3 regions of the Streptomyces sp. NBC_00637 genome follow, and region 2 is predicted to be linked to each of the others. Evidence: riboswitches for the same ligand, from Rfam matches in the RefSeq annotation. Region 2 holds a riboswitch; each other region holds the start of a gene.
What was found. Region 2 has a riboswitch for cyclic di-AMP ahead of OG440_RS19695 (M23 family metallopeptidase). Riboswitches for the same ligand answer to the same signal wherever they lie in the genome.
Positions count from the first base shown of each region.

Region 1: another riboswitch for cyclic di-AMP. It lies ahead of OG440_RS09055 (M23 family metallopeptidase); the one in region 2 lies ahead of OG440_RS19695 (M23 family metallopeptidase).
Region 3: another riboswitch for cyclic di-AMP. It lies ahead of OG440_RS22040 (transglycosylase family protein); the one in region 2 lies ahead of OG440_RS19695 (M23 family metallopeptidase).

Region 1 is NZ_CP109046.1:2,121,103-2,131,362, forward strand. It holds gene OG440_RS09020 (VOC family protein) at 1-762, shown strand, start outside; gene OG440_RS09025 (thymidine kinase) at 788-1,435, opposite strand; gene OG440_RS09030 (alkaline phosphatase family protein) at 1,506-2,711, opposite strand; gene OG440_RS09035 (DUF5998 family protein) at 2,711-3,307, opposite strand; gene OG440_RS09040 (GNAT family N-acetyltransferase) at 3,477-6,293, opposite strand; gene OG440_RS09045 (HPr family phosphocarrier protein) at 6,471-6,752, shown strand; gene OG440_RS09050 (GntR family transcriptional regulator) at 6,903-7,598, opposite strand; gene OG440_RS09055 (M23 family metallopeptidase) at 7,787-8,530, opposite strand; cyclic di-AMP (ydaO/yuaA leader) riboswitch at 8,545-8,713, opposite strand; gene OG440_RS09060 (M16 family metallopeptidase) at 8,916-10,260, opposite strand, start outside.
Region 2 is NZ_CP109046.1:4,478,103-4,488,362, forward strand. It holds gene OG440_RS19665 (DUF4406 domain-containing protein) at 1-389, shown strand, start outside; gene OG440_RS19670 (NUDIX domain-containing protein) at 386-1,117, shown strand; gene ribA (GTP cyclohydrolase II) at 1,095-1,736, opposite strand; gene OG440_RS19680 (MarR family winged helix-turn-helix transcriptional regulator) at 1,981-2,505, opposite strand; gene OG440_RS19685 (dihydrofolate reductase family protein) at 2,654-3,781, shown strand; tRNA gene OG440_RS19690 (tRNA-Met) at 3,853-3,926, shown strand; cyclic di-AMP (ydaO/yuaA leader) riboswitch at 4,240-4,408, shown strand; gene OG440_RS19695 (M23 family metallopeptidase) at 4,416-5,438, shown strand; gene OG440_RS19700 (aldo/keto reductase) at 5,685-6,629, shown strand; gene OG440_RS19705 (PrsW family intramembrane metalloprotease) at 6,631-8,124, opposite strand; gene trmB (tRNA (guanosine(46)-N7)-methyltransferase TrmB) at 8,260-9,102, opposite strand; gene lhgO (L-2-hydroxyglutarate oxidase) at 9,249-10,260, opposite strand, start outside.
Region 3 is NZ_CP109046.1:5,009,250-5,019,509, forward strand. It holds gene OG440_RS22005 (N-acetyltransferase) at 1-213, shown strand, start outside; gene OG440_RS22010 (hypothetical protein) at 304-705, opposite strand; gene OG440_RS22015 (glycoside hydrolase domain-containing protein) at 968-1,798, shown strand; gene OG440_RS22020 (SurA N-terminal domain-containing protein) at 2,004-2,648, shown strand; gene OG440_RS22025 (nucleoside triphosphate pyrophosphohydrolase) at 2,840-3,835, shown strand; gene OG440_RS22030 (cytochrome P450) at 3,930-5,216, shown strand; gene OG440_RS22035 (transglycosylase family protein) at 5,422-6,438, shown strand; cyclic di-AMP (ydaO/yuaA leader) riboswitch at 6,644-6,829, shown strand; gene OG440_RS22040 (transglycosylase family protein) at 6,833-7,549, shown strand; gene eno (phosphopyruvate hydratase) at 7,894-9,180, shown strand; gene OG440_RS22050 (septum formation initiator family protein) at 9,293-9,769, shown strand; gene OG440_RS22055 (DUF501 domain-containing protein) at 9,827-10,260, shown strand, end outside.

The sequences.
Region 1 (10,260 bases), 2.4 Mb from region 2:
GCACACGGCCGGTACGCGCCCGGTACACCCTGCTGGGTGAGTCTGATGGCGCACGGGTTGACCGCGACGCAGGAGTTCTACGGCGAGCTGTTCGGCTGGGAGTTCCGGCCCGGCCCGCAGCAACTGGGTCCCTACGTCCAGGCGCTGCTCGACGGCCGTGAGGTGGCCGGCATCGGCCAACTCCCCCCGGACCGGCATCTCCCGGTCGCCTGGACGCCCTATTTCGCCTCGGACGACGTGGACACGACCGCCGAAACGGTCCGGCTGTGCGGCGGCACGGTCGGAGTCGGCCCGCTGGACGCCTCCGACGCCGGGCGGCTGGCCATCGGTTCCGACCCCTCCGGCGCCGTCTTCGGCGTCTGGCAGGCGGCGGCCCACGTCGGCACCACCATCACGGGCGTGCCCGGCACCCCCGCCTGGAACGAGCTGACGACCTACGAGGCCGCGGGCGTCCGCAAGTTCTACGAGACGGTCTTCGGTTACGAGGAGACGGTGGTCTCCCCCGACTTCGACCACGTGACCCTGCACGTCGCCGGCCGCCCGGTCGCCGGCATCCACGGGGTGGGCACCGCTCTGCCCCGGGACCGGGGACCGCACTGGACGACGTACTTCGAGGTGGCCGACACCGACGCGGCGCTCGGCCACGTCGTCGCACTCGGCGGGCGCGTCCTCGAGCCGTCTCAGGACAGCGAGCACGGGCGCGTGGCAAGTGTGGCCGACCCCGAGGGGGCCCACTTCTCCCTGATCCAGGGACCTCGGTGAGGACGGTCCCCGAAGCCGCGGGCGGTCAGACCTGCTGCACCGGCAGCACGTCCGGCGACAGGGCCGCCGCGCGCGCCGACGCCGAGGTCATACGGCGGCGGTGGTGGCGCCTGCACAGGACCTCGTAGCCGACCGTGTCCGCCTGGTCGACGTCTCCGACGACGACCTGGGCGCCCTCCACGACCATGACCCCGCCCACCGTGCGGGCGTTGTGCGTGGCGCGGGCGCCGCACCAGCACAGGGCCTCGACCTGGAGGACCTCGACGCGGTCGGCGAGTTCGACGAGCCGCTGGGACCCGGGGAACAGCTTGGAGCGGAAATCGGTGGTGATCCCGAAGGCGTAGACGTCGATGTCCAGGTCGTCGACCACCCGTGCGAGCTGGTCGATCTGCTCCTCGGCCAGGAACTGCGCCTCGTCCGCGATCACGTAGTCCGCGCGACCGCCCTGCGAGAGGTGCTCGACGAGGGAGGCGTAGAGATCCTGGCCGTCCTCGACCTCGACCGCGTCGGTGACCAGGCCCAGACGGGAGGACAGCTTGCCCTCGCCCGCACGGTCGTCCCGCGTGAAGATCATGCCCTGGAGGCCGCGCGCGGAGCGGTTGTGCTCTATCTGGAGAGCCAGCGTCGACTTCCCGCAGTCCATGGTTCCGGAGAAGAACACCAGCTCGGGCATGGGAAGTCGAGCGCCTTTCGGAGAAGGGTGAAGGTGGCGGGTCGAGGAGGCGGGGGAAGGTTTCCGGGCGTCAGGAGCGTACTTCGAGCAGCGGGACCAGCTGCTCGGCAGGGGTCATCGAGCCGTGGTTGCCGACCATCGCCGACTCCTTGGGCTCCCGCTCGGAGGCGATGATCAGGACGTCGTCCCGGGCGGCCGCGATCACGTCGCCGAGGCGGGCGTACACCCGCTCGTCGACCTGCGGTCCGAACCAGCCCGCGGCGATCGCCTCGTCGCGCGAAGCGATCCAGAACTGCTCGCCGAGCACCTCGCGCCAGCAGGTCAGGACGTCGTCCTCGGCGCCCGGCACGGCGTAGACATGGCGGGCGCGGCCCTCGCCGCCCAGCAGGGCGACGCCGGCGCGCAGCTCCCAGTCCGCGTCGAAGTCGATGCGGTGCTCCTCGTCGAAGGGCACGTCGACCATGCCGTGGTCGGCGGTGACGTAGAGCGCGCTGCGCGGCGGGAGCTGCTCGGCGAGGCGCTGGACGAGCCGGTCGACGTACATGAGCTGGCCGCGCCAGGTGTCGGAGGCGACGCCGTAGCGGTGCCCGGCACCGTCCAGTTCCGCGTAGTACGTGTAGACGAGCGAACGGTCGCCGGCGGCGAGTTGCTCGGCGGCGAAGTCCATGCGCTCCTCGCCGGTCAGCCGCCCGTGAAACGTTCCGCCGCTGAGCGCGACCTTGGTCAGCGGGGTGTTCTGGAAGGTGGGGGACGACACCTGGGCGGCGTGCACTCCCGCCTCGTGGGCGAGCTGGAAGACGGTGGGGTACGGCTGCCAGGCGCCCGGGGCCGTCCACGGCTGCCAGCGGAGCTGGTTCATCAGGGCGCCGGTCTCCGGGTTGCGCACGGTGTAGCCGGGCAGGCCGTGCGCGCCCGGAGGGAGGCCGGTGCCGACGGAGGCGAGGGAGGTGGCGGTGGTCGCCGGGTAGCCGGCGGTGAGCGGGCGTCCGGTGCCGCCGCGCGAGCTGCCGAGCAGCGCGTGGAGGTAGGGCGCCTCGTCGGCGTGGCTCTTGATCTGCTCCCAGCCGAGGCCGTCGATCAGGAAGACGCAGTTGCGGTCGGCCGGGGCGAGCTCCGGGATCGCCGCGGTCGTGCCGGGCACGCCCATGCCCGCCGCCAGCGTGGGCAGCAGGTCGGCGAGGGAGCCGGAGCCGTACTCGGGGACGGGCGCGGAGCCCACGGCGAGCGGTTCGGGGAAGTCCCAGGAGGTGGCGGCAGGGGGACGCGGGTGGCTCATCAGCGGGTTACGTCCGCTGTCGCCTCGGAGAGCGACTGTGCGAAGACGAGCGTCTGGCGAACCGTCTCCGGGCCGTCGCCGGCCTCGCTCACGCGCAGGCTGAGGTCGTCCGCCGTCGAACTGCCGGTGTAGCCGTGGTCGGCGTCGCAGTTGGGGTCGCCGCAGGCGGCCGGCTCCAGGTCGATGCGGGAGACGGCACCCCAGCCGATGGTCAGCACGACCTCGCGCGGCAGGGAGCCCGGCGTGTACGACTCCGGGTTGGCGACCACCCGGCTGAGGACGACGGAGGAGATCCGGCCGAGCTTCACGGATTCCGTGGACGTCGTGGCGTACGGCGTCGGGGAGGTGGTGTCGGCGGCCTGCTCGTCGGTGTGGCTGACGATGAAGCGGTTGCCGGTGAGGACCAGCACGGTCACGTGCCGGCGCACCTCGTTCTGGTCGAACGTGGTCTCCTGGTGGACCAGGTACGACCGGATCGGCTCGCCGCCGACGGCGGCCTCCACCGCCTCGGCCACGAGGGCCGGGTAGTAGCCGCTGCGCTCGATCGCCGCGCGCAGCCCCTGGGTCGTCGTACTGGTCTTGGCCATGCCCTCCATCCTACGGGGACCCACTGACTGCGAGGCACCGCTCAGGACCGCTCCGGTACGTCGGCCGCGGCCGGGGCGCACTCCCCCGGTGTCTGCTGGGGACGCCTCCACCGGAGAGCCGCCGCCCGGGCTGCGCGTCCTCGCGCGCGTGCCCGACGACGTGCCCCGGACGGTCCGCTCAGTACGTCGGCAGCCTCCTCGGCCCGAGGTCGTCGCGGGCCGGCGGGGGCGCGAGGCGGACGGAGGCGCCGAGCACGCTCAGGCCGTGCGGGGCGACGACGACCGGCTCCAGGGTGACCGCGACGACCTCGGGGTGGTCGTCGACCAGCCGGGACACCCGCAGCAGCAGCTCCTCCAGGGCGGCGGTGTCGACGGGCGTCGAGCCGCGCCAGCCGAAGAGGAGAGGGGCGGTCCGGATGGACCGGATCAGCGAGGTCGCCTCGCGGTCGGTGACCGGAACCAGCCGGTGCGCCATGTCTCCGAGCAGTTGTGAGGCGGCGCCGGCGAGGCCGAAGGACAGGACCGCGCCGGCCGCCGGGTCGATGACCGCGCGGACGACCGTGTCGACGCCGCGCGGTGCCATCGCCTGCACGACCGGACGGATCTCCTCCGGCTTGCCGAAGAGCTCGGTCAACTCGGCGTACGACCGGCGCAGTTGCTCCTCGTCGGCCACATCCAGCCGTACGCCGCCCAGGTCCGCGCGGTGCCGCAGGTGCGGGGCGGTGGCCTTGAGGGCGACGGGGTAGCCGAGGGCGGCCGCGGCCCGCGCGGCCTCGTCCGGGGTGGGCGCGGGGATGGCCCGGCGGGTACGGATGCCGTAGCGGGCGAGCAGTTCGCACGTCTCGTCGGTGCCGAGGGTCAGTCCCTGCCCGCGCGCGAGGAGTCCGCCGATCTGTTCGGCGGCGCCCTTCTCGTCGATGTCCTCGTACTCGGGGACCTTGCCGGCGTCGACCGACTCGCGCCGCCACTGGGCGTACTTGACGGCCTCCGCGAGCGCGCGGACGGCACGTTCGGCGGCGGGGTAGGCGGGGATGAGATGCATCCCCTCGGGCGCGTCGACGGCGGCGGGCACCGGCTGCGGGCCGCCGTCGGGGGCGTCCGTACGCGCGCGCGGGGCCACTTCCGAGCGCGGTGCGGTGCTCGTCGCGGCGGACAGCGCCGTGGCGAGGCCGCCGAGTTCCACGTGCACGACGAGCACCGGTTTGGCGGGGGCGGCCGCCGCGGCCGAGCGCAGGGCCTCCGCGAGTTCCGCGTCCCCGGGCGACCTCTCGCCGATCGCCGGGATCGCCGTCACGACCACCGCGTCGCACGTCTCGTCGGCCATCGCCCGGGCCAGCGCCGCGTGGAAGTCGTGGGCCGACGCCTCGGTGGTCAGGTCGAGCGGCGGCTGCGGGCGCAGCCCTTCCGAGAGGCAGGCGTCGTACGTCAGCAGGCCCAGCGACTCGGAGTTGCCGAGGATCGCCACCCGCGGGCCCGTCGGCAGCGGCTGACGGGCCAGCAGCAGACCCGCGTCGACCAGTTCGGTGATGGTGTCCACGCGGATCACGCCGGCCTGCCGCAGCAGCGCCGAGACCGTCGCGGGCGGCAGCCGCGTCGCCCGTACGGCGTGTCCCTGCGGAGCGGAACCGGCGCCCTGGACGACGACCAGGGGCTTGGCCGCCGCCGTGCGTCGCGCGAGGCGCGTGAACTTGCGCGGGTTGCCGATGGACTCCAGGTACATGAGGGCGACGTCGGTGTCGGGGTCGTCGTACCAGTACTGCAGGACGTCGTTGCCCGAGACGTCCGCGCGGTTGCCGGAGGAGATGAAGGTGGACACGCCGGTGACGCCGGTGACGCCTCCGCCGCGCCGGTGGAGGCGGGACAGCAGGGCGATGCCGATGGCGCCGGACTGGGCGAACAGGCCGATCCGGCCGGGCCTCGGCATCTCCGGGGCCAGTGAGGCGTTCAGCCGCACCTTGGGGGAGGTGTTGATGACTCCGAAGGCGTTGGGGCCGATGATCCGCATGCCGTACGCGCGTGCGTGCCGGACGAGTTGACGCTGCCGCTCCCGCCCCTCGGGGCCGCTCTCGGCGTAACCGGCGGAGAGGACCACGAGTCCCTGTACGCCGTGTTCGCCGCACTCGGCGACGGCCTCGGGAACCTGTTCCGCGGGGACGGCCAGGACCGCGAGGTCGACGGGCGCCGCTATGTCGCGCACCGAGCGATGGGCGGGCACCCCGTCCAGTTCCTTCAGGTCCTCGGGGAAGGCCTTGTTCACGGCGTACAGCCGCCCGGTGAAGCCCGCCTCGCGGAGGTTGCCGAGAACGCTTCGGCCGACGCCGCCGGGGGCGCGGCCGGTGCCGACGACGGCTACGGAGCCGGGCGCCAGCAGGCGCCCCACGGAGTGGGCCTCCGCGCGCTGTTCCCGCGCGCGCTGCACGGCTACGGAGCGCTCGGTGGGTTCGAGGCCGAACTCCAGGTGTACGACGCCGTCCTCGAAGCTGCGCTTCTGGGTGTAACCGGCGTCCGTGAACACCTTGATCATCTTGGTGTTGGCGGGCAGCACCTCGGCCGCGAAACGGCGGATGTCGCGCTCGCGCGCCACGGCCGCGATGTGCTCGAGCAGCGCGGAGGCGACGCCCCTGCCCTGGTGGGCGTCCTGCACGAGGAACGCGACCTCGGCCTCGTCGGCCGGCGCCGAGGCCGCCATGCCGTCGGCACCAATGCGGTCATAGCGTACGGTGGCGATGAACTCGCCGCCGACCGTGGCCGCGAGTCCCACCCGGTCCACGAAGTCGTGGTGCGTGAAGCGGTGGACGTCCTTGTCGGACAGGCGCGGGTAGGGCGCGAAGAAGCGGTAGTACTTCGACTCGTCCGAAACCTGCTCGTAGAAGCTGACCAGGCGCTCGGCGTCATCGACGGTGATGGGGCGGATGCGCGCGGTGCCGCCGTCGCGCAGCACCACGTCGGCCTCCCAGTGGGCGGGGTACTCGTGCCGGTCCGACGCGCTCTGCATGGGGCCCAGAGTACGGCTCGCGTACGACAACGGCGCGAGGCAGTCTGTGGAGGAACGAGCCGGATCGAGGCCGCGATCCGGCGACCACATCCGGAGGGGCCCACGCGACCCCTCCCTCACACGCTTCACGTGTGGAACACTGGTCTAGACAACCTGAACACTGAAGGGCAGCATCACATGGCTGAGCGCCGCGTCAACGTCGGCTGGGCCGAGGGCCTTCACGCCCGCCCCGCTTCCATCTTCGTCCGGGCCGCCACGGCCGCAGGTATCCCGGTGACGATCGCCAAGGCCGACGGCAACCCCGTCAACGCGGCCTCCATGCTGGCCGTTCTCGGCCTCGGCGCCCAGGGCGGCGAGGAGATCGTCCTCGCCTCCGAGGCCGACGGCGCGGACACCGCCCTCGACCGACTGGCCAAGCTGGTCGCCGAGGGTCTCGAGGAGCTCCCCGAAACCGTCTGATCGATGTCTGTGGTGTTCGTCGCTCCATAGGCGTCCCGCACACCGCGAAGGGCTCGTCCGAATTATCGGGCGAGCCCTTCGCATTTCCCGTTCACGGGCAGCGGAAATAATCCCCCGCGAATTATCCCCTCTTTGTATACGGCGCCCGTGTTAATGCCGCAGACCCGTCATGTTTACGGGAGGTTGCGAAGTCCTCACACGGTCGGCGCGATCGGCGCCGCCGGAAAAGCGCAACCGGTGCGCGAGCGTCGCGCGCTCGGTGTGCAGTGCCGTGATCGCCCGCGCGCGCTCGCCGTCGCCGCGCGCCACCGCGTCCACGATCGCGCCGTGCTCCGCCCAGGACTCCACGGGGTCGGCCGGGGCCTCCACGGCGTACATCCAGGCGATCTTGTGACGCAGCTGGGTGAGCATCGACGTCAGGGCATGGCTTCCGGAGGACTGGGCGAGCGTCTCGTGGAACCAGCCCCCCAGAGAGCGCAGATCCTCGCTGTTCCCCCGCCTGGCCCGCTCCTGGCCCAGCCGGACGAGTCCGCGCAGCACCTTCAGATGGGCCTCGGTGCGCCGCTGGGCGGCCCGGGAGGCACCGAGGGGCTCCAGGAGCATGCGCATCTCCAGCAGGTCGGCGGCCTCCTGCTCGGTCGGTTCCGCGACGCACGCGCCCGCGTGCCGCCGGGTGACGACGAAGCCCTCGGCCTCCAGGGTGCGCAGCGCCTCGCGGACCGGGACGCGGGAAACGCCGTAGCGGCGGGCGAGGAGTTCCTCGGTGAGGCGGCTGCCGCGCTCGTAGACACCCGCGACGATGTCGTCCCGAATGGCCGTGCACACCGAGTGCGCCGGAATACGCATGACGGACCTCCGCCTTAATCCCCGTGAAACGTCGACGATTGACGTGTGTTCCGTGACTCTATTGCAATCAGCGGGGATTTCCGATGGCGGGCCGGAATCCAGGGATATTTTTTGGACACCAAGGCCCCGTAAACGACGAAAGCCCCGGCCGGTAAGGCCGGGGCAAGACGATCTGTCGCCGCAGGTCGTCAGACGTTCACGCCGTGCCGGCGGAGGTAGGCGACCGGGTCGATGTCCGAGCCGTACTCCGCGGTGGTGCGGGCCTCGAAGTGCAGATGCGCGCCGGTGACGTTGCCGGTGGCGCCGGACAGGCCGATCCGCTCGCCCGGGGTGACCGTCTGGCCCACCGACACCGCGATGGACGACAGGTGACCGTACTGGGTGTACGTCCCGTCGCTCATCTTGATCACGATCTGGTTGCCGTAGGACCCGCCCCAGCCGGCCTCGACCACGGTGCCGGAGCCGACCGCGTGCACGGAGGTGCCGCTCGCGGCGTGGAAGTCTATGCCGGTGTGGCTGCCGGAGGACCACAGCGAGCTGCTGGCCTGGTAGGCGGTGGAGACGTAGGAGCCGGTGATCGGCGACACGAAGGTGTTGAGGCGCTTGCGCTCGGCCTCGCGGGCGGCACGCACGCGTGCCTCACGCTCCTCCACGGCCTTCTTGGCGGCGGCCTGGCGGGCGGCCTCCTCGAAGGCCGCCTGCTTCTGTACGGCGACCTGGTCGTCCACCTCGTCGGCGACGGCGGCGGAAGCGGTGACGACGGGGATCAGCCCGGTCTGCTCGGGGCTGGGCTCGGCGGCGAACGCCGGGGCGGAGGCGACGGTGGCCATCACGCCGGTGGTGGTGAGCGCCGCGACGCCCGCCGCGCGAGCGGTGGTCCGCTGCATCCGGCCGGGACGACGGTGCTTACCGGGCGCGCAGGTGAACGCCATGAAGTCGGGGGTGTCCTTTCCTTCCCTCTCGCCTACCGGGTTAGCTGACGGGTTCGGAGCAGGAAGGTCTCCTACGGACCCCCTCGCGTACACGCGCGGGCGTCCGATTCACCCCAGGGACTGCACAAGTGGGTCCCCGGCTCCCCTGGCTCGCGCCGTACGGGGACTCGGCGATGACTGTCCGGTGCCGCGGCTGCGGCGCACTGCGTGACGAACAGCCCGGATGACGCTAAGCGGCGCGGGTTTCAATCCTCAAACGGATCCCGGTTTTTGTAGCGCATCCCACAGGGCAGACGGGCAACCTCCGCATCAATTCGGACATACGGAGGCCCTGGTGACGCTTTCGTCGACCAGGGCCCCCACACGCGCGTGCCGTTGCCGGGAGCTACTCGGCGGACACGACCTTCACTTCGCCGATGCCGAGGGCCTCGACCGGCTCCTTGATCTGGGCCGCGTCACCGACCAGGACCGTCACCAGGCGGTCCACCGGGAAGGCGTTCACAGCCGCCGCGGTGGCCTCCACCGTGCCGGTGGCGGCGAGCTGCTGGTACAGCGTGGCCTGGAAGTCGTCCGGCAGGTGCTGCTCGACCTGGTCGGCCAGCGTGCCGGCGACGGCCGCGGCGGTCTCGAACTTCAGCGGCGCCACACCGACCAGGTTCTGCACGGCGACGTCACGCTCGGCGTCGGTCAGCCCCTCCGCGGCAAGGGTGCGCAGCACCTTCCACAGGTCCTCCAGGGCGGGACCGGTGTTCGGGGTGTCGATCGAGCCGCTGATGGCGAGCATCGCGGCGCCCGAGCCGTCCGGGGCGGACCGCAGGACCTGCCCGAAGGCGCGGACCCCGTAGGTGTAGCCCTTCTCCTCGCGCAGGACACGGTCCAGCCGGGAGGTGAGGGTGCCACCGAGGCAGTAGGTGCCGAGCACCTGCGCGGGCCACACCCGGTCGTGCCGGTCGGCGCCGATCCGGCCGATCAGCAACTGCGTCTGGACGGCGCCGGGTCGGTCCACGATGACGACCCGGCCGCTGTCGTCGGCGGTCACCGGCGGCACGGGCCGCGGCTGGGCCGAGGAGCCCGTCCAGGCGCCCAGGGTGTCGCCGAGGAGCGCCTCCAGCTCGACGCCGGTGAGGTCGCCGACGACCACGGCGGTGGCCGTGGCGGGACGCACGTGCCGCTCGTAGAAGGCGCGTACGGCGGCGGAGTCGATCTTCTCGACCGTCTCCGCGGTGCCCTGGCGCGGCCGCGACATCCGCGCGGTGGCCGGGAACAGCTCCTTGGACAGCTCCTTGGCGGCGCGCCTGGAGGGGTTGGCCAGCTCGTGCGGGATCTCGTCCAGCCGGTTGCGGACGAGGCGCTCGACCTCGCTGTCGGCGAAGGCGGGTGCCCTGAGGGCGTCGGCGAGCAGACCGAGGCCCTTGGGCAGGCGCGAGGCCGGCACCTCGAGGCTCAGCCGGACGCCGGGGTGATCGGCGTGCGCGTCCAAGGTGGCGCCGCAGCGCTCCAGTTCGGCGGCGAACTCCTCGGCGGAGTGCTTGTCGGTGCCCTCGGAGAAGGCCCGCGCCATGATCGTGCCGACGCCGTCGAGGCCCGCCGGTTCGGCGTCCAGCGGCGCGTCGAGAAGGATCTCGACGGCGACGACCTGCTGGCCGGGCCGGTGGCAGTGCAGCACCGTCAGGCCGTTGGCGAGCGCGGTGCGCTCGGGCGCCGGGAACGCCCACGGCTTGGCCTCGCCC
Region 2 (10,260 bases):
TCCTCGTCGCCGGCCCGTACCGTTCGGGCACCGGCGACGACCCCGCGAAGCTCGCGGCCAACGTGAGGGCCATGAACGAGACCGCCCTCGTCCTCTTCCGCGCCGGGCACCTGCCCGTCACCGGTGAGGCGCTCGCGCTGCCCCTGCTGGAGACGGCGGGCGGCGCCGCCCCCGGCGACCCGCTCTTCGACGAGCTCTTCCACCCCGTCGCCGAACGCCTGCTGGACCGCTGCGACGCGGTCCTGCGCGTCGGCGGTCCGTCACCGGGTGCGGACCGGATGGCCGAGCGGGCCCGGGCCCAGGGCAAACCGGTCTACGCCGACCTCGCCGACGTTCCCGACGCCCGCACCGCCGACGCCACCGACCCCCTCCCCGAAGGCCGCCGATGACCGAGCACGTCGACACCCCGCCCGCCCCCGCGCCCGGCACTCCCGGCATCCCCGGCATCGACGTCCCCGACCCCCGCGGCCGTACCGGACTGGACCGCCACGGACGCGACCTCACCGGCAACGACCGGGTCCGCGTCGTGGACGTCGAGGTCCTCGCCTGCGACTGGTCCGTCCTGCGCCGCACCACCTTCGACTACCGGCACAGCGACGGCCACTGGAGCCGCGAACAGCGCGAGACGTACGACAGGGGCGACGGCGCCACGATCCTGCTCTACGACGCCGAGCGCCGTACCGTCCTGCTCACCCGGCAGTTCCGGCTGCCCGCATACGTCAACGGGCATCCGGACGGCATGCTGCTGGAGACGGCCGCCGGGCTGCTGGACGGCGACGACCCGCGCGAGGCGATCCGCCGCGAGGCGGCCGAGGAGACCGGACGGGCGGTGCACGACGTCGAGCACGTCTTCGACGCGTTCATGAGCCCCGGTTCGGTCACCGAGCGCCTCGCCTTCTTCGCCGCCCCCTACGACGCCTCCGTCCCCGGCGCTGACACGGCGGGCGTGGCGGCCGAGGGCGAGGACATCGCCGTCGTCGAACTCCCCTTCGCCGAGGCCCTCGACCTCGTCCGCTCCGGCGCGATCGCGGACGCGAAGACCATCATGCTGCTCCAATGGGCCGCGCTGGACGGCCCGTTCGGGGCGTCGGCGGTCAGCCCACGCTCAGCTCGGTGAGGTCGGCGAGCGGCAGCGTGTGCTGGGTCTGGAGGACCTTCGCGCGCAGGTAGCGGACGTTGTGCGGGGTCGTGAAGACGCCGGTCGGGACACGGTTCTGGACGTCGATGCCCAGGCCCCGCAACTGGTCCGCCTTGTCGGGGTTGTTGGACAGCAGGTCCAGGCTCGTGACGCCCAGGGCGCGCAGCATCTGGGCGGCGGCCGTGTAGTCCCGGTCGTCCTCGGGCAGGCCGAGCGCGGCGTTCGCCTCGTAGGTGTCCAGGCCCTGGTCCTGGAGGGCGTACGCGTCGAGCTTGTTGTAGAGGCCGATGCCGCGGCCCTCCTGGCGGAGGTAGAGCAGGACGCCGCCGGTCCCGGCGATGCGCTCGACGGCCTCGCGCAGTTGGGGCCCGCAGTCGCAGCGGGCGGAGCCGAAGACGTCGCCGGTCAGGCACTCGGAGTGCAGCCGGACCAGGGGGGTGGCGCCGGGCGCCGGCTCGCCGAGGACGACGGCGACGTGCTCCTGGCCGTCGGAGAGGCCGTGGAAGGTGACCAGTTCGGCGTCGACGGAGTAGCCGTCGGGGAAGCGCAGCGGTACCCGGACGCGGGCGCGCGGGGTGGCGGCGGGGGTGTCGGGCATGCGGGCTCCCGGGTCCGGAGGACGGTGACAAGGCGGCGCCGGGCCACCTTGTGCTTCAGATTTGAAGCAGATCCAACGAGTCGAGACCCTACCCCATGCTTTAAATTTGAAGCAACTGGTTTGCGATGCCCCACATGCCCCCTCACTGCTCGCCGCTCACGGACTCGGGGGGCTCACCGGCGCATGGGCTCATCGGCTCAGGGGCCCATGGGTTTACGGATTCGCGGTCACGGGGGGCTCGTGGTCACGGGGTTCCGGAGCAGGGTGACGAGCGTCGGCGCCACGGGAGGTCCTCCGGGGCCGTCTCGCCGCCGTCGTCCCCCTGGAACCCGCGTGCGACCTGCGTGAAGATCTCCTCCAGCTGTCCCACCTGCTCGGGGGTGAGCCGGTCGAACAGGGCCGTGCGGACCGTCTCGACATGGCCGGGCGCCACGTTCTCCAGCACCGTCATACCCTCGTCCGTCAGGACCGCGACGCTGCCGCGCTTGTCCCACGCGCAGTCCTCGCGCCGCACCAGCCCGTCCTTCTCCAGCCGGGACACCGCGTAGGTCAGCCGGCTGCGGGTGATCTTCAGCCGCTCCGCGAGGTCGGTCATCCGCAGCCGCCGTTCGGGCAGGTCGGAGAGGTTGGCGAGGATGGAGTAGTACAGATGGGGCATGCCGGCCTCCTGCTGGAGCTGCCGGTCGATCGCGTCGTCGAGGAGGAGGTAACCGGCGACAAACGCGCGCCAGGCGCGTTGCTCCTCGGGGGTGAGCCAGCGAGTCGTCATACACCCAGTGTAGGTTTGTTTCAAACTTGAACCAAGTCCGGCCGCCAGGCCGCTGTCGAACCGTTGTCGGACCGCCGTCCAACCGTCGTCCAACCATCGTTCCGACGCCGACCAACCGCCGTCGGACCGAGCCCGGGGAGCCGCGTCGATGCCGTACCCGTACGTCCTGCTGTCCGCCGCCGTCTCCCTCGACGGCTACCTGGACGACACCACGCCCGAGCGCCTGCTCCTCTCCGGCCGCGCCGACTTCGACCGTGTCGACGAGGTACGGGCCTCCGTCGACGCCATTCTCATCGGCGCCGGCACCATCCGCGCCGACAACCCCCGGCTCCTCGTGAACTCCCCCGAGCGCCGCGCCGCCCGGGTGGCCGCCGGGCTGCCGCCGTACCCCCTCAAGGTCACCGTCAGCGGCTCCGGCGAACTGGACCCGGCGGCGAACTTCTGGCACACGGGTGGCGAGAAGGTCGTGTACACGACGGACAAGGGCGCCGAGCGGGTGCGCGCGCTCGGTATCGCCGCGGACGCCGTCCCGCTCGGCCCCGCACTGGACTGGCGCCGCCTCCTCGAACACCTCCACGACGTGCGCGGCGTACGGCGGCTCATGGTCGAGGGCGGGGGAACCGTCCACACCCAGCTGCTCCGGCAGGGTCTCGCCGACGAACTCCAGCTGGTCCTCGCCCCGCTGTTCGTCGGCGACCCGGCCGCGCCCCGCCTCTTCGGCCCGGGCGGCTACCAGGGCGGACGGCTGCGCCTGGTGGAGACCCGGCGCATCGAGGACGTCGTCCTGAACCGCTACGAGCCCACCGCCCCCGGCGCCGGGCCGCTGCCGGCCGCGGCCGACCGGCACTGGCTGGCGCTCGCCTGCGCGCTCGCGGCCGACTGTCCACCGTCGCGGACCGCTTTCAGCGTCGGCGCCGTGATCGTGGCCTCCGACGGCACCGAACTGGCGCGCGGCCACTCCCGCGAGGCCGGCGACCCGGTCGTGCACGCCGAGGAGGCAGCCCTCGCGAAGCTCGACCCCGCCGACCCCCGGCTGCCCACGGCCACCGTCTACAGCAGCCTCGAACCGTGCGCCCGCCGCTCCTCCCGTCCGGCCCCCTGCGCCCGCCTCATCCTCGACGCGGGAGTGCGCCGGGTGGTCACGGCCTGGCGCGAGCCGGACACCTTCGTCACGGAGGCGGACGGCACCGGTCTGCTGACGGCCCAGGGCGTCGACGTCCTCGTGCTCCCCGAGTACGAGGAGCGGGCGAAGGGGCCGAACCGGCACCTCCTCTGAGGCCGCCGGGGCGCCGTGGATCAACCGATGTGCTTTCCGTCCCGCTGATGGCGTACAGTTGTGTTCATCGCCGCGGGGTGGAGCAGCTCGGTAGCTCGCTGGGCTCATAACCCAGAGGTCGCAGGTTCAAATCCTGTCCCCGCTACTGATAAGTCGAAGGCCGGAATCCGAAAGGGTTCCGGCCTTCGGTGCGTTCCCCGACGCGTCCCTCACTCCGGGTGACCGGACGACCGCCCTGCGCATAACAACTGAGTCACCATCAAAGCTCCTGTGACTGATGAAGCGTTTTCGGGGCATCGCCTCGCGCGGTCAACTCGCCCGTTTTTCACCGCTGCCAGCCCAAAAGTCCAGGCCAGAAATGTTGTTGATCAAGAGGAACGGCTTGGAAACGCACCCCCGGGTCTATTAACGTTCGATAACGCAGCGCGGTCGTCCCAGCCGGCACCAGAGTCGGCTCCGTGCGGCACGTGCCGAATCCCGCAAGGGAACCGGGGAACCACCACCATGGGGTGAATCACGCGGAAGCCGTTGTGAACTCGCTGAGTCCACAAGGGGTTTACGCGCGTAGGAGACCTTCCCGCTCCGAACCCGTCAGCTAACCCGGTAGGCGACGGAAGGAAAGGAGTGCGCCCGCGTGGCGTCCAACCCGCCTGCCCCCGAGGCCCCGTACGCGCCCGGCCAGGGGTCCACCGAGACCTTCGGCTTCGGCGGTTACCGCCCCGACGAGGGACCTTGGGAGGAGTGGAACCCCACCGCGGAGTCCACTCGCCCGGTGCGCGGCAAGCACCGCGTCGCCAAGCAGCGCGGCGGCGGATTCGCCCGCAGCTCCACCGTTCTCGGCGTCGGCGTCATAGCCGCGGTCAGCGCCGGTGGCATGGCCAGCGCCAACACCGGCAAGGCGCCTGTCTCCATCTCGATGCCGGACCTGCCCAACGTGGGCTCCCTCATCTCCGACGACGAGCCCGCCCCGGAAGCCGCGCCGGCCCTCGCGAGCTTCGGCTCCGAAGCCGCCGTCGACACCGACGAGAGCGCCGCCGACGCCGGCGAGGCGCTGCGCAGCCGGATCATGGCGCAGGCCGAGTCGCAGCAGTCCCAGGTCGAGGTCAAGGCGCTCGCCGCGGCGGCCAAGGCCGAGTCGGACGCCGCCGCCAAGGCCGAGAAGGAGGCGGAGGCCAAGGCCGCCGCCGCGAAGAAGAAGGCCGCCGAGGAAGCCGCCGCGAAGGCCGAGACCGCGCGCCTGGCCGAGCTGGCCAAGCAGTACACGCTGCCGACCTCCTCGTACACCATCACCTCGACCTTCGGGCAGGCCGGTTCGCTCTGGTCCTCCGGCTACCACACGGGTCTCGACTTCGCCGCGCCGACGGGCACGCTCATCAAGGCCGTCCACAGCGGCACCATCACCGAGGCGGGCTGGGCTGGTTCCTACGGCTACCGCACCATCCTGACCCTGGACGACGGCACCGAGCTCTGGTTCTGCCACCAGTCGTCGATCAGCGTCAGTGTCGGCCAGAAGGTCGCCACCGGTGACGTCATCGGCCGGGTGGGCGCGACCGGGAACGTCACCGGGGCCCACCTCCACCTCGAGGTCCACCCCGGCGGCAGCGCCGAGGGCATCGACCCGGCCGCCTGGCTGCGCGACAAGGGCCTCACCCCCTGAGCGGCACCCTCCGGCGCCCCTGAACGGCAACCTCCGACGGCACCCCTCGGTCGCTCCCCGGGCGGAACCCGTCCCGCGGACACCTGATCCAGCCCCGCAGCCCTGAGCCACCCCGGCAGCCCCGACGCCCTCCGCGTCGGGGCCGCCGATCTGTGCGGTGTGCGGGCGCCGTGCACAGGGGCCGTTCATCTGTTCTTCGCGTCACGCCCGGAATGGGCGGACGGTCCTCGTCCGTTGACACGAAGCATGACTGCTCTTCGCCGACTCGGCTCCTCCGACCTCGAGGTCTTCCCGCTCTCCCTGGGCGGCAACGTCTTCGGCTGGACCGCCGACGAGACGGCCTCCTTCGCCGTTCTCGACGCCTACGCGGCCGCGGGCGGGAACTTCGTCGACACCGCCGACTCCTACTCGGCATGGATCGACGGCAACAGCGGTGGTGAGTCCGAGACCGTCATCGGCAGGTGGGTGAAGGCCCGGGGCAACCGCGACGACGTCGTGATCGCCACCAAGGTGAGCCAGCACCCCGAGTTCCCCGGCCTGTCCGCCGACAACATCAAGGCAGCCGCCGACGCCTCGCTCCGCCGCCTGGGCACCGACCACATCGACCTCTACTACACGCACTTCGACAAGCCCGAGGTGCCCGTCGAGGAGATCATCGGCGCGCTCGACGAGCTGGTGCGGGCGGGCAAGGTGCGGCACATCGCGGCTTCCAACATCTCGCCCGAGCGGCTCCAGGAGTCCCTGGAGTTCTCCGACCGCGAGGGCCTGGCCCGCTACGTCGCCCTCCAGCCCCACTACAACCTGGTCTCCCGCGACACCTACGAGGGCCGCCTCCAGGACCTCGCCGGCCGCTTCGGCCTCGCCGCCGTCCCGTACTTCGCGCTGGCCGCCGGCTTCCTCACCGGCAAGTACCGGCCCGGTACGACGGTGGAGAGCGCCCGCGCCGCCGGCGCCGCCAAGCACCTCGACACGGAGCGGGGCCGGAACGTCCTCACGGCCCTGGACGAGGTCGCCCAGGCCCACGGCACCCACATCCCCACGGTCGCCCTGGCGTGGCTCGCCGCGCAGCCGACGGTCGCCGCGCCGATCGCCTCCGCGCGAACGGTCGAGCAGCTGCCCGCGCTGCTGGGGGTGGCGGAGCTGGAACTGACGGCACAGGAGATCACCCGGCTGAACCGGGCCTCGGCCTGACCTACCGGTGCGAGCGGGGGCCGTACGCCGGTCCGTGCCCCGGTCCGGGACCGTGCGCCGCCGGGCCCCCGTAGCCGTACCCGTACATCGGCCCCGCCGGACTTCCGTACATCGGCCCCGCCGGGTGTCCGAACCCGGCGCTGTGGCCCTGCCCGTGGGCCGCGGGACCCTGGCCGTACCCGTACACCCCGTACACCGGCCAGGGCGGCGCGGTCACCCTCACCGGCGGGGCCGTCACGCGGGCCGCGTGGTCCAGCGCGGGCCGGGCGAGGTCCTTGCGCCGCCACAGCTCGTCGAGCAACTCCCGCTCCCGGACGAGGAAGTCGGCGTCGGCCTGCCCCCGTCGGCTGCGGTACCGCAGAAACGCGAGGGCCGTCGCGTACGCCTCGTACCGCGCCACCTCGCGCGCCGCCGGCTTGCCGAGGTGCAGGCCGGCGTACTCCCGGGCCAGTCGGCGGGCCCGCATCGAGCCGAGCGCGAACGGCTCGGCCGGGGCGAGCCAGCCGGCGGCCGCGTAGGCGGGCAGTTCCTCGCGCACGGCACGCAGCTCGCGTTGCCGCGTCCACACCGCCAGCCAGGTCAGCAGCCCGAACGCGGGCACCATGAACGCCACGTACACGGCGAAGAACCCGAACTCGCCGAACGACGAGGAGCCGTTCCACAGGGCGTGCATGCCCATCGCGAGGAGCAGTCCGCCCAGCGGGAGCAGCACGCGCCGCAGCTGCCGGCGGTCCCCGGAGAACGCGGCGAAGCCGAAGCCGATGCCGGTCAGGACGGTGAACAGCGGGTGCGCGAACGGCGACATGACGACGCGTACGAAGAAGGTCGCGGCGGTGACGGACGCGACGCCGGTGTCGCCCGTGAGCCGGTCGGTACCGAAGGCGGTGCCCAGGTAGAGGATGTTCTCGGTGAACGCGAAGCCGGTGGCGGTGAGCCCGGCTATGACCACGCCGTCGACGATCCCGGTGAAGTGCCGCCTGCGGAAGAGGAACACCAGCAGGACGGCGGCGGCCTTCGCGGACTCCTCGACGATCGGCGCTATGACGGTCGCCCCGAGGGTGTCCGCGCCGGACGGGTCGGCGGTCGCGGTGGCTATCCATCGGGTCGCGAAGCTGTTGGCGATGATGGCTATCAGCGCCGCCGCGCACGCGCCCCAGGCGAAGGCGAAGAGGAGGTTCTGCCAGGGTCCGGGCTCGACCCGGTCCAGCCAGCGGAAGGCGGCGACCAGCAGCGGTACGGGCAGCACGGCGAGACCGAGCCCGACCAGGAACCCCTCCGTGCCGGTCTGTTCGCGCACCAGCGCGAGGATGACCAGGCCGGACAGTGCGAGCAGGGTGATCAGGGCCGCGTACCGCAGCTTTCCCCAGGTCCTCGGCCCGCCTCCGCCCCGGGGGGACACCCACCGCTGCCACCGGTGAGCGCGCCGGAGCACACCGTCCTCGGGTGCGCCGCCGGGATGCGGCGGACGGGGCGGAAACGGAGGACTGATGGCCACGGCATCGACCCTAACGAGGGAGAGGACTGTGGTGGAGGGGCAGGTCGGTCGGTGATCCTCTGGTGGGGCGGGACCTCGTTTCCCGACCGATTCCTCGACCGATTCCTCGGGCGGTCCTGATCGGTCCTCGGCCGGTCAGCGATCCCCGGGCTGGACGGGATGCTGTACGCGACGGAAGAGCAGATCGTTCACGACGTGACCCTTGTCCAGCCCCTGTCCCTCGAAACGGGTCAGCGGCCGGAACTCGGGCCGGGGCGCGAACCCGCCGTCGGCCTGCGTGTTCTCGAAACCGGGATGCGCGCTCAGCACCTCGAGCATCTGCTCGGCGTACGGCTCCCAGTCCGTGGCGCAGTGCACGGTCGCCCCCGGTTTCAGCCGCGTCGCGGCCAGGTCGAGGAACTCGGGCTGGATGAGGCGCCGCTTGTGGTGGCGCTTCTTCGGCCAGGGGTCGGGGAAGTAGACGCGCAGCCCGTCCAGCGAGTCCGCCGGCAGCATCTCGCGCAGCAGGATGATCGCGTCGCCGTTGGCCACCCGGACGTTGGTCAGCCCGGTGCGGTCCGCGAGGTTGAGCAGATTCCCCTGGCCGGGCGTGTGCACGTCCACCGCGAGGATGCCGGTCTCCGGGTCGGCGGCCGCCATCTGCGCGGTCGCCTCGCCCATGCCGAAGCCGATCTCCAGCACGACGGGGCGCTCGTCGCCGAACAGCTCGGCGAGGTCGACGTGGTGCCCGTCGATGTCGAGCCCCCACTTGGCCCACAGACGCTGCAAGGCGTCCGCCTGCCCTGCGGTCACCCGGCTGCGCCGGGGCTGGAAGCTGCGGATCCGCCGCTCGAAGTGCGACCCGGCGGGATCGGCCTTGGGCCCGTCGGGGAACCGGGGCTCTCCCTTGGCGCGGGTGTGCCGAACGGACTCGCCCGGGTGGTGCTCGCCACCGGGAAAGGGCTGGGGGGCTTCGGGGGTACTCACGGAATCAGACACAGTGAGGTCGATTTTACGGGTCGGCTCCAGGTGCCGACGGCGCCCGTGGGGTGGCCGCGAGCCCGGCATGCCGACGGCACCCGCGACCGCGCACACGGGCGGTACCGCGTCCGGCCGGGCATCGGTGCGGCACGGCACCCGACCGCTCACGCGTCGGCCAGAGCCGCCAGGGCCCGGCGGGCCACCTCTCGTCCGATCGGGAGGGAGGCGGTGGCCGCCGGCGAGGGCGCGTTCAGCACGTGGACCACCCGTGGCGCCTCCCGTATGAGGAAGTCGTCCACCAGAGTGCCGTCCCGCAGCACCGCCTGCGCCCGTACCCCGGCCGACGCCCGCACCAGGTCGCCCTCCTCCACCGCCGGCAGCAGCCGGCGCACCGCGTCCACGAACGCCCTCTTCGACACCGACCGCCGCAGCTCCCCCATCCCGTACCGCCAGTGCTGCCGGCCCATCCGCCACGCCCCGGGCCAGGCCGCCGTGGCCATCGCCTCGCGGGGCCGTACGACGCCCCAGCCGTACCCCTCCCGGGCCAGCGCCGGCACGGCGTTGGGGCCGACGTGCACACCCCCGTCGATCCCCCTGGTCAGGTGCACGCCCAGGAAGGGGAACGCCGGATCGGGCACCGGGTACACCAGCCCGCGCACCAGCTCGGGCCGCGCCAGCTCGTAGTACTCGCCCCGGAACGGCACGATCCGCACGTCGGGCTCGTCCCCGGTCAGCCGGGCCACCTCGTCGGAGTACAGCCCGGCGCAGTTCACCAGCACCCGACCCCGGACGACGTCCCCGCGCGCGGTGAGCACCGCCACCCCGTGCTCCGGCCGCCGGTCGATCCGCACGACCCGGGCGCCGTACCGGATGTCCGCCCCGGAGGCCCGGCCCAGCTGCCGTGCGACGGCCGAGTAGTCGCAGATGCCCGTCGTCCGCACCCGTATCGCGGCGAGCCCCCGGACCTCCGGCTCGTACTCGGCGATCTGGGCGGCGCCCAGTTCCCGGACCGGAATCCCGTTCTCCCGGCCGCGCTGCACCAGCGCGTGCAGCCGGGGCAGCTCCTCCCGGCTCGTGGCGACGATCAGCTTGCCGGTGACGGAGTGCGGGATGCCGTACTCGGCGCAGAACTTCGTCATCTCCGCCGCGCCCCGCACCGCGTACCGCGCCTTCAGC
Region 3 (10,260 bases), 530 kb from region 2:
CACGTCCGGGCGGGCGCGAGCATCGAGCGGGTCGCGCCGGCGTCGATGACGGTGGCGGGTTCGCTGGCGGAGTGGCGCCGCTGGACCGGGCTGCCCTTCGACGCGCGGGGCGACGTCGAGGTGCCCGGCGCGCTGGTCCCGGTGCGGTGCGAGCCGGAGCGGGACTACGCGGTGTACGTCGAGCCCAACGTGTGGATGCGGCACCCCCTCTGAGGCGGGCGCCGCGATGCCTGCCGGCGCCGGCGGTGCCCCAGGGACTTCCTCGCCCGCGCCGCCTGAGGGTCGGGCCGTCCCTCGCAGGTCCTAACGGCCGTAGGGGTACCCCTGCTGGTACGGCTGGCCCTGCGGGGCCATGGGCGCTCCGTACGCCGGCTGGGCGGCCGGGATCTTCTTGTCGAACACCGCGGACAGCAGCAGCACCGTCCCCGTCAGCAGGGTCACCAGGATGGCGATGCCGAAGAAGGCGTCACCGTCGCCGTCGGGCGTCATCACCGCCCACGGCAGGATCAGGCACTCGTACAGCGCGAACGAGCCGAAGGCCACCCAGTCCGAGGAGAGGCCGCGGCGGACCGCCACGTAGAGGAAGGGCACCCAGACCAGGAAGCCCAGCGAGACCCAGACCAGCAGCACCCAGGCGAGCCGCTGGAACCAGCCGGCCGTCAGTTGTCTCTCCGCGCGCGTGGTCGGCACCGTCGGCATCGTCATGTCGTCCCCCAAGTAAGCAGAGGGCCAGGGTAGGACACCGGCGGCCCTCTCCAGGCCGTCGCTTCTTTACTGTGACATGAGCGAATCTTGTCGCTATGGGGGCCCTGTGTTTCCCGAGCGCTGGGATGCCACGGGTTACGGTGCGATCCGTTCGGTGCGGACGTCGAGTCGACACCGTATCGTCGCACCGATCAGGGGACTTCGACGGGCGCCGCCGTACGCGGCCGGAGCGCCGTACACACAGACGAACGATGGGGTGGGGATGGCCGAGCACCGGCAGTCCAGAAAGCGCAGATACATCACGTGGGGCGTGGCCGGCGCGGCCGTCCTCGCGGGGGCCGGGATAGCGGCGCAGACCTCGATGGCGGCCACCACCTGGCCCGCCCAGAAGACGTACACCGGCCGGGCCTTCGACGCCTGCACCGCGCCCTCGCAGGCCGCGATGAAGGCCTGGAAGACCGACGGCTACTACGGGGGCGCCGCCGTCTACGTCGGCGGCAAGAACCGCGGCTGCGCGCAGCCCAACCTGACCGCCTCCTGGGTGAAGTCGGTCAACACGGCCGGATGGAAGCTGATCCCGCTCTACGTCGGCGCCCAGCCGCCCTGCCAGACGGGCTCCAGCCCCGAGAAGATCACCGCCGCCACGGCCACCTCCCTGGGCGCGACCGACGGCGCGGACGCGGTCGCCAAGGCCGCGGCGCTCGGCATGAAGGCCGGCAGCCCGATCTACCTCGACATGGAGGCGTACGACATCACCGACAAGGCGTGCAACGACGCCGTGCTGGCGTATGTGCGCTCCTTCACCAAGACGCTGCGCGCCAAGGTCTACCGGGGCGGGTACTACGGCTTCAGCAGTTCCAGCGCCAAGGCCATCGCCACCGCCACGAACAAGACGGACCTGCCGGGCAACCTCTGGTACGCGCTGTGGGACAAGAAGGACACCACGACCACCGACTGGCCGTGGGGCGCCACCCAGTTCACCAACCACAGCCGCGGTCACCAGTACCTGGTCAACAGCAAGGAGACCCGCGGCGGTTACACGATCACCGTGGACCGCGACGCGTGGGACGCGCCGGTCGCCATCGTCGGCTGAACCGGATCACCCGAGGCCGTCGAGCACGCGGTGGACGCGCAGGGCTGAGCCCTCGCACCGAAGAGCGGGCGACGAGCGGGCGCGGCGGTGCCCGAAGTCTCGGTGAATCGTTGGTCGAATGGGTTGGCCCCAGCCGTCCCACTGCCTAACATCGATCACCGCAAGACTTTGTGCACCGTCGCACAATCTCCTCGGGAGGTTTCCCTTGCACCGCCGCCGTCGCACCGCGCTCCTGCTGTCCGCCGCGATCATGGCGGCCCCTCTCCTCACCGCCTGCGGGAACGACACGCATCCCGGTGCCGCGGCCGTCGTCGGCGGCCAGCGGATCACCGTCGCGCAGCTGGAGAGCCGGGTGAACGAGGTGCGCGCCGCCCAGCGGGCAGCGGTCACCGACGACGCCCAGTACGCGCAGGCCGTCGCCCAGACCGGCTCCCTCGCCCGCGACACCCTGCACGGCATGGTCCTGGACAAGGTGTTGCACCGCGCCGCCGAGGACGCGGGCATCACCGTCAGCCGTCGGGAGGTCCAGGAGATGCGGGCCGGACTGGAACAGCAGGCGGGCGGCGCGCAGGGCCTCGAGACGGCGTGGCTCCAGCAGTACGGCATTCCGCCGCAGCGCCTCGACGAGAACCTGCGCCTCCAGCTGGAGGCCCAGAAACTCGCCACCGAGCTCGGCACGAACACCAGCCAGCCCGCCTTCTGGAACGCGCTGTCCAAGGCCTCCAAGGCCCTCGACGTCGACCTCAACCCGCGCTACGGGAACTGGGACGCGCAGAAGGTCGCCCGCGTCGACGCGAAGACGCCCTGGGTGCGGGAGATCTCCACGGCGGGGACACAGCAGACCACGTGACCACGTGACCAGGTGACGACGTGATCACGCGTCTCCGCGACCCCGCGACCCCGCGTCTCCGCGACCCCGCGTCTCCGCGACCCCGCGATCACGGGGCGACACGGCGACGTGACCATGTGATCGTACGACCGGCCGGTTCGCCTGTGGATAACTCGCGGGGTCCGTCGGCGGGTGTGGGTTACGTTCGGGGTGTGAACGCAATCAGCTCCGCCGACGCCGACGCCGCAGTCACCGCCCCGGGCCGTGTCGTCCTGCTCACCACCAGCCACCGGGTCGCCCCCGGCCTGCTGTCCTGGCCCGCCTGGCAGGCGCTGCGCACGGCGGACCGGGTGCTGTGCGCGGACGGCGCGCATCCGCAGCTGCCCTATCTGTGCGACGCCGGCATCACCGTCGACGAGACCTCCCCGACCGCCGAGGAACTCCTCGCCGCCTGCGCCGACGGCCGCACGGTCGTGGTCGTGGCCACCGGGGAGGGCGAACCGGCCCTCACCGACGGCCTGGCCCGCCTGGCCGGCTCCGGCCGAGTGTCCATGCCCGAGCTGGAACTGCTCCCCGCCTCCTACGACCTCCCCGGCGCCCGGCTCCTCGACCTGGTCCAGGTCATGGACCGGATCCGCGTCGAATGCCCGTGGTCCTCCCGGCAGACCCACAAGGGGCTGGCGAAATACGCGGTCGAGGAGTCGTACGAGCTGGTCGAGGCGATCGAGGACGGTGACCACGACGAACTGCGCGAGGAGCTGGGCGACGTCCTGCTCCAGGTCGTCTTCCACGCCCGCATCGCCGAGGAGGACGAGGAGTCCCCGTTCTCCGTGGACGACGTCGCGGGCACGATCGTCGCCAAGCTCATCCACCGCCACCCCCATGTCTTCGGCGACGCCACGGCCACCACCCCGGAGGAGGTGAAGGAGCACTGGCTGCGCACGAAGGCGGCGGAGAAGCGGCGGGAGTCGGTGACCGACGGCGTCCCCCTCCACCAGCCCGGCCTGGCCCTCGCAGCGAAACTGGTGTCCCGGGCCCGCACGGCACGACTGGAGGTGCCGCTGCCGGCGGCCCAGGGCATCGGCTACGAACTGCTCGCCCTGGCGGCGCGAGCCGAGTCGGAGGGCGTCGACCCGGAGGCGGCGCTGCGCGCGGCGGCCCGGGCGTACCGCGACGCGATCCGGGCTGTCGAGGGCGTCGACGGTTAGTCACGTGGATTGCTGTCGCCCGTCCCGTGCCCAGGGGTGCCGCGCCGCGGAAGGCCCTCGCGGGGTGGGATGAGGGCACCGCTACGGTCATGGAGTGACCGAGCAGCCCGAGTCAGACACCACCGCTCCCGAACTCTTCACCTGGGAGTTCGCCACCGATCCCTATCCCGCCTACGCCTGGCTGCGCGAGCACGCCCCCGTGCACCGCACCGTGTTGCCCAGCGGTGTCGAGGCCTGGCTGGTCACCCGGTACGCCGACGCGAAGCAGGCCCTCGCCGACCAGCGGCTCTCCAAGAACCCGGCGCACCACGACGAACCGGCGCACGCCAAGGGCAAGACCGGCATCCCCGGCGAGCGCAAGGCCGAGCTGATGACGCATCTGCTCAACATCGACCCGCCGGACCACACCCGGCTGCGACGGCTCGTCAGCAAGGCCTTCACGCCCCGCCGGGTCGCCGAGTTCGCGTCCCGTGTGCAGGAACTGACGGATCAGCTCATCGACCGGTTCGCCGCCGAGGGTGAGGCCGACCTCATCCACGACTTCGCCTTTCCTCTCCCCATCTACGCGATCTGCGACCTGCTGGGCGTCCCCCGCGAGGACCAGGACGACTTCCGTGACTGGGCGGGGATGATGATCCGGCACGGCGGGGGGCCGCGGGGCGGGGTCGCGCGGTCGGTCAAGAAGATGCGCGGCTACCTGCTGGAGCTCATCCACCGCAAGCGCGCCGAGCTTCCCGCGGACCCGGCTCCCGGAGAGGACCTCATCTCCGGGCTGATCCGCGCGTCGGACCACGGTGAGCACCTCACCGAGAACGAGGCCGCCGCCATGGCCTTCATCCTGCTGTTCGCCGGCTTCGAGACGACCGTCAACCTCATCGGCAACGGCACCTACGCCCTCCTCACCCACCCCGAGCAGCGCGACCGTCTCCAGCGCTCGCTCACCGAGGACGACGGCGACCGCGCTCTCCTCGAAACGGGCGTCGAGGAACTCCTGCGCTACGACGGGCCCGTGGAACTCGCCACCTGGCGCTTCGCGACCGAGCCGCTGAGCGTCGGCGGGCAGGACATCGCGGCGGGCGACCCCGTCCTCGTCGTGCTGGCGGCCGCGGACCGTGACCCGGCGCGTTTCGTCGATCCCGACACCCTCGACCTGTCCCGCCGCGACAACCAGCACCTCGGCTACGGCCACGGCATCCATTACTGTCTGGGCGCCCCGCTGGCCCGCCTGGAGGGCCAGACCGCGCTGGCCACGCTCCTCACCCGCCTGCCCGATCTCCGACTGGCCGTGGATCCGGGCGAGTTGAGGTGGCGCGGCGGGCTCATCATGCGCGGACTGCGGACTTTGCCGGTCGCGTTCACTCCGGTGCATTCCGATGCATAACCGGACCGTGTCTGACCGGATGTCAGCGGGAGTGTGACCGTTCGGCGGAGCAAAGGTGACCAACACTCAAGTCTGTGATCTTCACGTGATCTGCGCGGCATTAACTTGTGACAAGTGATCGTCTGCCGATACGTTCACTCGTCAGCGCGACGCATCGGTTCCGCCCGCCGCGCCGTTCAGTGCTGTCCACAGAAAGGCCCCTCGCATGCTCTCCGGGAACGGTCGTCACCGTCGCCCCCGCCAGGCCCCGGCGCTCCTCGTCGCGGCCGGAGTGACGGGCTCCGCCATCGCCATCCCGCTGCTCGCCGCCTCCGCCGCGAGCGCGGCCGACGGCACGGTGTGGGACAAGGTGGCGCAGTGCGAGACCGGCGGCTCGTGGAGCGCCGACGAGGGTGCCGGCGAGTACGGCGGCCTGAGCCTCACCCAGAAGGACTGGGAGGCGTACGGCGGCCTCGACTACGCGACGAGCCCCGACCTGGCCAGCCGCAGCCAGCAGATCGCCGTGGCGCAGAAGGTCCTCGCGGCCGACGGCATCGGCGCGTGGGGCACCTGCGGGCTGACCTCCGGGCTCACCCAGGAGAACGGCGCGCTGAACGTGGACACCGGCGTGGCGGACGACTCGTCCGACGCGTCCGACTCCTCTGGTTCATCCGGATTGTCCGACCTGTCCAGGGGATTGTCCGGATCCTCGGGCTCCTCGACGAGTGACGACTCCTCGACCGGATCGTCCGACTCGTCCGCCGATTCGTCCAGTTCACCCTCGGCGTCCGCTTCCTCCCCTTCCTCCTCTTCCTCCGCCGTCGCGGACGACTCCGGCACGTCCGGCGGTTCCGGCGGTCGGGGTGACGGGTCGACGGGCGACGGCTCGCCCACGGCGACCCCGGAAGCGGATGACTCGGACAATTCCGGCCAGAGTGAGGGCTCCTGGAGCCTCGTCGACACCGGCTCCCTCGGCTCCGGCAAGCATCGCGGCTCCACCGCCGACGAGGCGGCGACCAAGGCCGCGACCGACGCCGCCGAGGGCGGCACCACCACCGCCTCCGCCGGCCGGCATGCCGCCGCCACCTATGTCGTCCAGGAGGGCGACTCCCTCGCGTCGATCGCCGACTCCCTTGGTCTCGACGGCGGATGGAGCGCCCTCTACGCCGAGAACAGGGACCTCATCGGCGCCGACCCGAGCAACATCGCCGCCGGTCAGACCCTCGACACAGGGGTGGAATAGGGCGCAAAGCCCAAGAAAAACAGCGGGAGTTCACGTCACGCTTCGCGCCGAATGTCCGGTTTGGTGAAAGTGTGGGATGAGTCTCAGAAGCCCTGATCGTCTTTGAAATTCCGTCGATCGCGTGTCTACGGTCGAGGCCGCTCGGCAACCCGAGCCCCGGCCGTCGCAACGCCGAATCCTGCCAGCGGCGCCCCGGGAACAGTCGTCGCGTCAAGCGCCGTAGGCAGGAGCGGGGGACCCAAGGTAAGTGCCGCGCCGGTCGGTTGACCGGAACGGCTCGGGGTGAAGCCACACCTCCCACGGAGCAGTGCTCCGGCGGACGAGGAGTGGCCGGGCAACTCACACGGCCCGAACCCGACAGCTCACCTCGCAGGCGTCGGTGAGGGGATCCACCATGCTGTTTTGCGCCAAGGGCAAGCACCGCCGTCCCTCCAAGGCCACCCGCGTCGCCGCGCTCGCCGGCGTCACCGGGGTCGCCATCGCCGCCCCGCTGATGGCGGCCGGCAACGCCTCCGCCGCCACCACCTCCGAGTGGGACGCGGTCGCCCAGTGCGAGTCCGGCGGCAACTGGTCCATCAACACCGGCAACGGTTACTACGGTGGCCTCCAGTTCTCGGCGTCCACCTGGGCCGCGTACGGCGGCACCGCCTACGCCTCGCAGGCCGACCAGGCCTCCAAGTCGCAGCAGATCGCCATCGGCGAGAAGGTTCTCGCGGGTCAGGGCAAGGGTGCCTGGCCGGTCTGCGGCACCGGCCTGTCCGGCGCCGCGTACGACGGCGGCAGCGCCGACTCGTCGAGCTCCGGCTCGTCCAGCTCCTCCGGTTCGTCCAGCTCGTCGAACAGCGGCAGCACCAGCAGCCGCTCGACCGACGAGCAGAGCGCCTCCCGTTCGACCGACCGCCCGGCCGCCTCCAAGACGGTCACCACCCCGACGGGCAAGAAGGTCAAGAAGGGCGACGGCGAGTACAAGGTCGTCAAGGGCGACACCCTCAGCACCATCGCCGAGAAGCACAAGGTCAAGGGCGGCTGGGCGAAGCTGTTCGAGCTGAACAAGGACATCGTCGACGACGCCGACCTCATCTTCCCGGGCCAGCAGCTTCACCTGAAGTGACACCTGGCCCCCAGAGAAGCCACAGCGCCCTCACATCCGAGGTCGGCACACTGAAGACCTCGTGAGGGTCACCCCCCCCGTCCCCACGGGCCCCCGCTCCGGTGCGTGTTCCCCCGTACGCACCGGAGCGGGGTTTCTCTTTGCCCGTTCACCACCTGTTGTCGGACTTTCTTGGCCACCCCCCTTTGTTCCGGGCGGAAACAATAGGTACGGTCTGTCTGTCCACGGGACGGTCGGTCGGCTGCCGACGGCCCCGGGGCGGTTAGGCTCTAGTCGCAAGGCCCGGCCAGGGCTCATCAAGGCCCCCGGTCCCCGCACAACCAGCGTCACATCCCAAGAAGGAGATGCTCGTGCCGTCCATCGACGTCGTCGTAGCCCGGGAAATCCTGGACTCCCGAGGCAACCCCACGGTCGAGGTCGAGGTCGGCCTCGACGACGGCAGCACGGGTCGTGCCGCCGTTCCGTCCGGTGCCTCCACCGGTGCCTTCGAGGCCATCGAGCTCCGCGACGGTGACCCCAACCGCTACCTCGGCAAGGGTGTCGAGAAGGCGGTCCTCGCCGTCATCGAGCAGATCGGCCCGGAGCTCGTCGGCTACGACGCCACCGAGCAGCGCCTGATCGACCAGGCCATGTTCGACCTGGACGCCACCGACAACAAGGGCTCGCTCGGCGCCAACGCCATCCTCGGCGTCTCGCTCGCCGTCGCCCACGCCGCCTCCGAGGCCAGCGACCTGCCGCTGTTCCGCTACCTGGGCGGCCCCAACGCGCACCTGCTGCCGGTGCCGATGATGAACATCCTGAACGGCGGCTCGCACGCCGACTCCAACGTGGACATCCAGGAGTTCATGATCGCCCCGATCGGCGCGGAGTCCTTCTCCGAGGCCCTGCGCTGGGGTGCCGAGGTCTACCACACCCTCAAGAAGGTGCTGAAGACCAAGGGCCTGTCCACCGGCCTCGGCGACGAGGGCGGCTTCGCCCCGAACCTCGAGTCCAACCGTGCCGCGCTCGACCTCATCATCGAGGCCATCAAGCAGGCCGGTTACGTGCCCGGCGAGCAGATCGCGCTCGCGCTCGACGTCGCCGCGTCCGAGTTCTACAAGGACGGCAAGTACGAGTTCGAGGGCAAGTCCCGCTCGGCCGCCGAGATGACCGAGTACTACGAGGAGCTCGTCTCCGCGTACCCGCTGGTCTCCATCGAGGACCCGCTGTACGAGGACGACTGGGCCGGCTGGAAGGTCATCACCGACAAGCTGGGCGACAAGGTCCAGATCGTCGGCGACGACCTCTTCGTCACCAACCCCGAGCGCCTGGCCCGCGGCATCGAGGAGGGCTCCGCCAACGCCCTGCTCGTCAAGGTCAACCAGATCGGTTCGCTGACCGAGACCCTGGACGCCGTCGAGATGGCCCAGCGCAACGGCTTCAAGTGCATGATGTCCCACCGCTCCGGCGAGACCGAGGACGTCACCATCGCCGACCTCGCCGTCGCGGTGAACTGCGGTCAGATCAAGACCGGCGCCCCGGCCCGCTCGGACCGCGTCGCCAAGTACAACCAGCTGCTGCGCATCGAGGAGATCCTCGACGACGCCGCGGTGTACGCCGGCCGCAGCGCCTTCCCCCGCTTCAAGGGCTGACGCCGCCGACCCGAACCGGGTCAAGGCTCCGCCAGTCGTACGTACGTCCCCGTACCCGGTCCCGTACCGTGTGCGGGGACGTACGCACGTGTGAGACGGGAGGCGGGAAGCAGTGGCCGTGAAGGACCGGGACCGTTTCTCCACCGCGACCAGGATCAAGCTGCTCGGCGAGCAGACCGCGGCCCGGGTCTACCGCTCCCAGACCAAGCGCCAGGCGCGCCGCTCCCGGCTCACCGGCCGCGCCGCGCTCCTCGCGCTCGTCCTGTGCACGCTGATCGTGGCCCTGGCCTACCCGATGCGCCAGTACGTCTCGCAGCGCGCCGAGATCGCCGATCTGGAGCGCGAGAAGCAGCAGGCCGGCGAACGCGTCGAGCAGCTGCGCGACCTCAAGGCGCGCTGGCAGGACGACGCCTACGCCGAGCAGCAGATCCGGCAGCGGCTGCACTACGTGCTGCCGGGCGAGACCGGGTTCGTGGTGATCGACCCGGACGCGGCCGAGCAGTCCCGCGCCGACCTCGGGGCGACCGACCGCCCCTGGTATTCGAACGTCTGGGACGGCGTCGACAAGTCCGACGCCTCCGACGGGTAATGCGACAGGTGAACCGACCGGTGATCCGACCGGTGACCGACCGATAGAAAGACAGGCATGGAAACGCCCCCGCCGACCACCCCGCGCACCGAGCCCACCGACGAGGACGTCGAGGCCTTCAAGCAGCAGCTCGGACGGCCGCCGCGCGGTCTGCGCGCGATCGCCCACCGCTGCCCGTGCGGCGAGCCGGACGTCGTGGAGACGGCCCCCCGCCTGCCCGACGGCACGCCCTTCCCGACGCTGTACTACCTGACGTGCCCGAAGGCCAACTCGGCCATCGGCACGCTCGAGGCGAACGGCGTGATGAAGGAGATGACGGCGCGGCTCCAGAGCGACCCGGAGCTGGCCGCCTCCTACCGTGCCGCGCACGAGGACTACATCCGGCGCCGGGACGAGATCGAGGAACTGAAGAACTTCCCCAGCGCGGGCGGCATGCCGGACCGCGTGAAGTGCCTGCACGTGCTCGTCGCGCACTCCCTGGCCGCCGGTCC